DNA from 2 places in the Nonomuraea sp. NPDC048916 genome. Region 1 is predicted to be linked to the other one. Evidence: riboswitches for the same ligand, from Rfam matches in the RefSeq annotation. Region 1 holds a riboswitch; the other holds the start of a gene.

Evidence for each region. Region 1 has a riboswitch for glycine ahead of gcvP (aminomethyl-transferring glycine dehydrogenase). Riboswitches for the same ligand answer to the same signal wherever they lie in the genome.
Region 2: another riboswitch for glycine. It lies ahead of gcvT (glycine cleavage system aminomethyltransferase GcvT); the one in region 1 lies ahead of gcvP (aminomethyl-transferring glycine dehydrogenase).

Annotation. Positions count from the first base shown of each region.
Region 1 is NZ_JBEZFS010000004.1:163,170-166,566, reverse strand. It holds gene gcvP (aminomethyl-transferring glycine dehydrogenase) at 1-1,893, opposite strand, end outside; glycine riboswitch at 2,046-2,136, opposite strand; gene AB0C16_RS05315 (MerR family transcriptional regulator) at 2,155-2,775, opposite strand; gene AB0C16_RS05310 (bifunctional nuclease family protein) at 2,923-3,393, opposite strand.
Region 2 is NZ_JBEZFS010000012.1:294,216-297,612, reverse strand. It holds gene AB0C16_RS15390 (gamma-glutamyl-gamma-aminobutyrate hydrolase family protein) at 1-573, shown strand, start outside; gene AB0C16_RS15385 (FAD-dependent monooxygenase) at 713-1,078, shown strand; glycine riboswitch at 1,097-1,194, shown strand; gene gcvT (glycine cleavage system aminomethyltransferase GcvT) at 1,328-2,413, shown strand; gene gcvH (glycine cleavage system protein GcvH) at 2,410-2,799, shown strand; gene AB0C16_RS15370 (L-serine ammonia-lyase) at 2,849-3,397, shown strand, end outside.

The DNA of each region.
Region 1 (3,397 bases):
CAGGTCGATGTTGCCGTCGGAGTCACAGGCCACGACGACGACCCGCATGCCGGCCATGACGGCGCTGGCCGCGTTGGTGCCGTGCGCCGACGACGGGATGAGGCACACGTCGCGCCCGGTGTCGCCGCCCGCCCGGTGGTAGGCGCGGATGGCCAGGAGCCCGGCGAACTCGCCCTGGGAGCCCGCGTTGGGCTGGATGGAGACCGCGTCGTAGCCGGTGAGCTCGGCCAGCCAGCCCTCCAGCGTCCTGATCAGCTCGAGGTAGCCGGCGGCCTGCTCCTCGGGCGCGTAGGGGTGGATCGCGGCGAACTCAGGCCAGGTGATGGGCTCCATCTCGGTGGTCGCGTTGAGCTTCATCGTGCACGAGCCGAGCGGGATCATCGACCGGTCGAGCGCGATGTCCTTGTCCTGGAGCCTGCGCAGATAGCGCAGCATCGCGGTCTCGGAGCGGTGGCTGTGGAAGACCGGGTGGGTGAGGTAGCCGGACTCGCGCGCCAGCGAGCCGGGCAGCCTGTCAACCCCGGCGCCGGCGGCCAGGCCGTCGAGCTCCGCGAGCTCGGCCCGGATGGCGGCCTCGTGGCCGAGCGCCTCGCCGAAGGCCATGAGGACCTGTCGGATCTCGGCGGTCGTGGTCTTCTCGTCACAGGCGACGGAGACGTGGTCGGCGTCGGCCCGCCACAGGTTGACGCCGCGCTCGGCGGCCCGGCGGACGACGTCGTCGGCACGGCCGGGCACGCGGGCCAGCACGGTGTCGAAGAACTCGCCGTGCACGACCTCGACGCCGCCCCGGCGCAGCCCCTCGGCCAGCACGGCGGCGTGCCGGTGCACCCGGGAGGCGATGCGGCGCAGCCCGTCGGGGCCGTGGTAGACGGCGTACATCCCGGCGATGACGGCGAGCAGCACCTGGGCGGTGCAGATGTTGCTGGTCGCCTTCTCGCGGCGGATGTGCTGCTCACGGGTCTGCAGGGCCAGCCGGTAGGCGGGCCCGCCGTCGGCGTCGACCGAGACGCCCACCAGGCGGCCGGGCATCTGCCGCTGCAACCCCTCGCGCACGGCCATGTACGCGGCGTGCGGGCCGCCGAAGCCGAACGGAACGCCGAAACGCTGGGAGGAGCCGATGGCGATGTCGGCGCCGAGCTCGCCCGGCGCGGCGAGCAGGGTGAGCGCCAGCAGGTCGGCGGCGGCCACGACGAGGGCGCCCGAGGCGTGCGCGGCGGCGGCGAGCGAGCGGAAGTCGCGCAGCCGGCCGGAGGCGCCCGGATACTGCACGAGCACCCCGAAGCACTCGGGCAGGTCGCCGTCGAGGGGGTGTTCGACGAGCGTGATGCCGAGCGGCTCGGCGCGGGTGGCCAGCACCGCCTTGGTCTGCGGCAGCGCGTCGGCGTCGACGACGAACACGACGCTCTTGGACCGGCCGGCCCGGCGGGCCAGCGTCATGGCCTCGGCGGCGGCGGTGCTCTCGTCGAGCAGCGAGGCGCCCGCCACGTCGAGGCCGGTCAGGTCGGTCACCACGGTCTGGAAGTTCAGCAGCGCCTCGAGACGGCCCTGCGAGATCTCGGGCTGGTAGGGCGTGTAGGCGGTGTACCAGCCGGGGTTCTCCAGCAGATTGCGGCGGATGACCGCGGGCGTGATGGTGTCGTGGTAGCCCAGGCCGATCATGGAGGTCTGGACGCGGTTGCGATCGGCCAGGGCGCGCAGCTCGGCGATGGCCTCGTGCTCGCTCGCCGCGGGGGGCAGCAGCAGCCGGTCCTTCGTCCTGATGCCCTCGGGCACGGCCACGGCCACCAGGTCGGCGACCGATTCGAAGCCCACGGTCTCGAGCATGCGCCGCCGCTCGGACTCCGAGGGGCCGATGTGCCGGGTCGAGAACGGCGGAAGTGACAGGTCGGTCATGGAGATGCCTCCCGAGGCTGTGGAGACCGGCGCCAGAGCGCGGACGAGTGCCGGATCTCCCCCTCTGTCATGTCGACCTGAGAGCTTCACCCCGTGGGGCTTGCACCGTCGGTGAGACGCGCCTGGCGGACGCGCCTGCTTTCCAGAGTTGCCTCGCCCGAGCGGTACGGGTGCCTGAGAGATTCCGGGGAGGTTGCTCCTTCGGCGCCCCGGTCTGGCCGGGGACTCTCCCGCACGGGGTTGCCAGCTTGTCCTAGATTACTACCCTGTGCGGCGAGCCCGTCGCCGCTGGGCCAGCTCGTCAGCGGGATGGTCGGCCGGGACGGTGTCCGCGACCGCCGCGCGTTCCCCCGGCAGCTCCGCGAGCGAGCCCTCGACCTCGCGCCAGACCCGGCCGAGCGCGATGCCGAACACGCCCTGACCGCCCTGGAGCAGGTCGATCACCTCGTCGGCCGAGGTGCACTCGTAGACGCTGACGCCGTCGCTCATCAGCGTGATCTGCGCGAGGTCGGCCACTCCGCGGTCACGCAAGTGCTGGACGGCCGTGCGGATCTGCTGGAGGGAGACCCCGGTGTCGAGCAGTCGCTTGACGACCTTGAGCACCAGGATGTCGCGGAAGCTGTAGAGGCGCTGCGAGCCCGAGCCCTGAGCGGCTCTTATCGTGGGTTCGACCAGGCCGGTGCGCGCCCAGTAGTCGAGCTGCCTGTAGGTGATGCCGGCCGCCGAGCAGGCGGTCGGGCCACGGTAGCCGATGTCCATCGGCAGCGTCGCCGGCTGCTCGTCGAAGAGCAGCCCCTGCTCTCCGGCACGCTGCCGCGCACTCTCACGCCGCACCGGATCTTCCTGGCCGGCCGTCTTTCCCTCGCCGCTGCTGACCGCCACGCGGACCTCCGGCTTTCTCTCATCCCATGGTCTGATCTGGGGGTTCGTAAAGGGCGACCACGGGTTTCACTTGCACCGTAGGACCGTGACCATGCTCAGTCAACGATCCGGCTCGGCGCGTCGTGAAGCGTAAATGCACTGAAATACCTACCCCGCCCTGCCGAAGTCCTCGGGAGTGATCGTGTCAAGAAACTCCCTGAACTTCTCCACCTCGTCCTCCTGGTCGTCGGGGATGATCACCCCTGCCTCCTGGACGACCTCTTCGCTGGCGAAGATGCGCGCTCCGGTGCGCAGGGCGAGCGCGATCGAGTCGGACGGCCGCGCGCTCACCTCCACGCCGTTGGAGAAGACCAGATCGGCGAAAAAGATGCCGTCGCGCAAGGCGACGATGTTGACGGCACGCAGGCCGACGCCCAGCGCGCTCAGCACGTCTCGGAAAAGGTCGTGCGTGAGCGGCCGGGGAGGTGGCTCCTCCGCTTGGGCCAGCGCGATGGCCGTTGCTTCGGTCATGCCGATCCATATAGGAAGGAACCGCTCCCCGTGTGCCTCCTTGAGCAAGACGATCGGCTGATTTGTGGGCATTTCTACCCGAACGCCCACGACCTCCATCTGCAACACGGGC
Region 2 (3,397 bases), on a different contig from region 1:
GGTCAGCCGGTGCTGCTGCCGCCGGTCGGCGAGCCCGCCTCGCTGGTGGGGCGCCTCGACGGGCTCATCCTGGCCGGCGGGGGCGACATCGACCCCGCGCGGTACGGCGAGGCCGAGCAGCCAACCACCGGCTACATCCGGAAATTTCGGGATGAGGCCGAGTTTGCGGTGATGGAGGCGGCCCTAACGGCCCGGCTGCCGTTCCTGGGCATCTGCCGGGGCCTCCAGGTGCTGAACGTGGCGCTCGGCGGCACCCTCCACCAGCACCTCCCCGACGTGGTCGGCCACACCGGCCACTCGCCCTCGCCCGGCAGCTTCGGCGAGCTCCCGGTGCACCCCGTGCCCGGCACCCGCCTGGCCAAGGCGCTGGGCGGCGGCCCCGTCGACGTGCCCCACTACCATCACCAGGCCATCGACCGTCTCGCCGCCGATCTCACCGTCACGGCCACGGCCGACGACGGCACCGTCGAGGCGGTGGAGCTCGACGCGCACGACTTCACCGTGGCCGTCCAGTGGCACCCGGAGGCCGCCACCGACTGCGCCCTGTTCGAAGCCCTGATCGCGGCCTGCTGACCTGCCTGGGCCGGGCCTCCGGCCCCAGGCCGGCACCCCCTCGACTGCGCCCTCGCCGTACCTCCGGTCGAGCCGGCGACGCAGCCCCTTGGTGGCAGGCGATCCGGTTCATGTCTTGTGAGCGGGATCGTTCAACCGGATGACCGAGCCGGGCGGCCCGTCGATGGCCGTCGCCACCTGCCGGCCCGGCGACTACTTCACCTGGGCCCTGGAGGCGCCCGATCCGTCCGGCGACCCGCACGTCACGCTGCTCGGCGACGCCGCGCACACCATGTCGCCCGGGCGCGGCGACGACGCCAACACCGCCCTGCGCGACGCCCGGCCGCTCACCCTCACGCTGGCCGAGGTGGCCGCCGGCCGGGTCCCGCTCGGGCCGGCGAAGGCCGTATACGAGCAGGAGATGCTGAGATACGGCTTCGCGGCCGGGCACGCCTCGCGGCGCCACCCGTTCGCCCGGCCGGACACGCGTGACGGGGACGCGACAACATCCCCGCCACGGCACTAGGCTTGCGGACATCACCGACAAAACCGTGCGGGAGAGCGCCCTGACCGCCATCCAGGGCCCCTGAAGGAGCAAGCCCTCCCCGCGAACCTCTCAAGGCAAAGGACCGCACGGACGAGGTGACCTCTGGAAAGCAGGCCCCACGTGGCCTCGCCGAAGGTGAAAGTCCGGGCAAAACCTGGGCGAAGCTCTCAGGCATCGATGACAGAGGGGGAGGATCCTGGCATCCGATCCTGCCCTGAGGTGCGACTCATGTCCCGACCGACACCGTTGCGAGACGTCCACGAGAGTCTCGGCGCGACCCTGACCGACTTCGCCGGCTGGCTCATGCCGCTGCGCTACGGCAGCGAGTCCACCGAGCACAACGCCGTCCGGCAGGCGGCCGGGCTGTTCGACCTGTCGCACATGGGCGAGATCTTCGTGACCGGCCCGCAGGCCGCGGAGGCGCTCGACTACGCGCTGGTGGGGCAGTTGTCGGCACTGGCGATCGGCCGGGCCCGCTACACCATGATCGTCAACGAGCGGGGCGGGGTGATCGACGACCTCATCGTCTACCGGCTCGGCGACGAGGAGTTCATGGTGGTGGCCAACGCCTCCAACTACGAGAAGGTCGCGGACGAGCTGGAGGGCCGCGCCAAGTCGTACGAGGCCGTGGTCGAGGACCGTTCGGAGCAGTACGCGCTGATCGCCGTGCAGGGGCCGCGCGCCCAGGAGATCCTCGCCACGCTCACCGACGCCGACCTCGCCGGGCTCAAGTACTACGCGGGCCTGCCCGGCCTGGTCGACGGGCGGCAGGCGCTGATCGCCCGCACCGGCTACACCGGCGAGGACGGCTTCGAGCTGTTCGTGGCCAACCAGGACGCGGTGCCGCTCTGGCACGCCGTGACGAGGGCGGGCGAGCCGTACGGGCTGCGTCCGGCGGGTCTGTCCAGCCGCGACACGCTCCGGCTCGAAGCCGGGATGCCGCTCTACGGCAACGAGCTGGGAGCCGAGCTGACCCCGTTCGACGCGGGGCTGGGCAGAGTGGTGAAATTCGACAAGCCGGGCGACTTCGTCGGCAGGTCGGCGCTGGAGGCGGTCAAGGACACCCCGCCCCGGCGCAGGCTCGTCGGCCTGGTCGCGCGTGGCCGCCGGGTGCCCCGTCACGGGTACCCGGTCACCAAGGACGGTGCCGTCGTCGGCGAGGTCACCAGTGGGGCCCCCTCCCAGACCCTGGGCAAGCCCATCGCGCTGGCGTACGTGGACACGGAGGCCGAAGAAGGTCTGGCCGTCGACATCCGGGGCAGCCATGAACCAGTGGACCTGGTGGAGCTGCCCTTCTACAGGAGGAACAAGTGAGCAACATCCCTGACGAGCTGAGCTACACCAAGGAGCACGAGTGGGTGGCCGGGCTGGACGACGGCATCACGGTGACGGTCGGCATCACCGCGTTCGCCGCGGAGGCCCTTGGTGACGTCGTCTACGTGCAGCTCCCGGAGGCGGGCACCGGCGTCGCGGCCGGTGACTCGGTCGGCGAGGTGGAGTCGACCAAGTCCGTGAGCGAGATCTACTCCCCCGTCGGGGGCGAGATCGTCGAGGTCAACCAGGCCCTCGTGGACGATCCGTCGCTGGCCAACAGCGACCCCTACGGCGAGGGCTGGATGTTCCGGGTGCGCGTGGAAGGCGCCCCCGAGGACCTTCTCTCCGCCGAGGAATACTCGGCGCTCACATCGGGCGAATCCTGACCGTCCGCCGGGGCCCTGCCGGGCCCCGGCCCTGCTGAAGGGCGCATCAATGGCGATCAGCGTCTTCGACCTCTTCAAGATCGGCATCGGGCCGTCGAGCTCCCACACGGGCGGGCCGATGGCCGCCGCGCACCGGTTCGCCCGCGGCCTGCACGACGACGGCCTCCTGCCGCGCACCGCCCGCGTCGACGCCATCCTGTACGGCTCGCTCGGCCTGACCGGCAAGGGCCACGGCAGCGACAAGGCCGTCCTGCTGGGCCTGTCGGGCGAGAAGCCCGAGCTGGTGGACGTCGACGGCATCGACGCGCGGCTCGCGGAGATGCACGCCTCCGGCACGGTCACGCTGTACGGCACCCGGGAGATCCCGTTCGTGGTCGGCGAGAACCTGGTCTTCGAGCGGAAGATCTCGCTGCCCGAGCACCCCAACGGCATGCGCTTCACCGCCTACGCCGACTCCGGTGAGCCGCTGCGCGAGAAGGTCTACTTCTCCGTCGGCGGCGGCTTCGTCGTGGACGAGAACGCCACCGGCGCCGACCGGATCAAGCCGGACGACACCGTGCTGCCCTACCCGTTCACCACCGGGGAGGAGCTGCTCAAG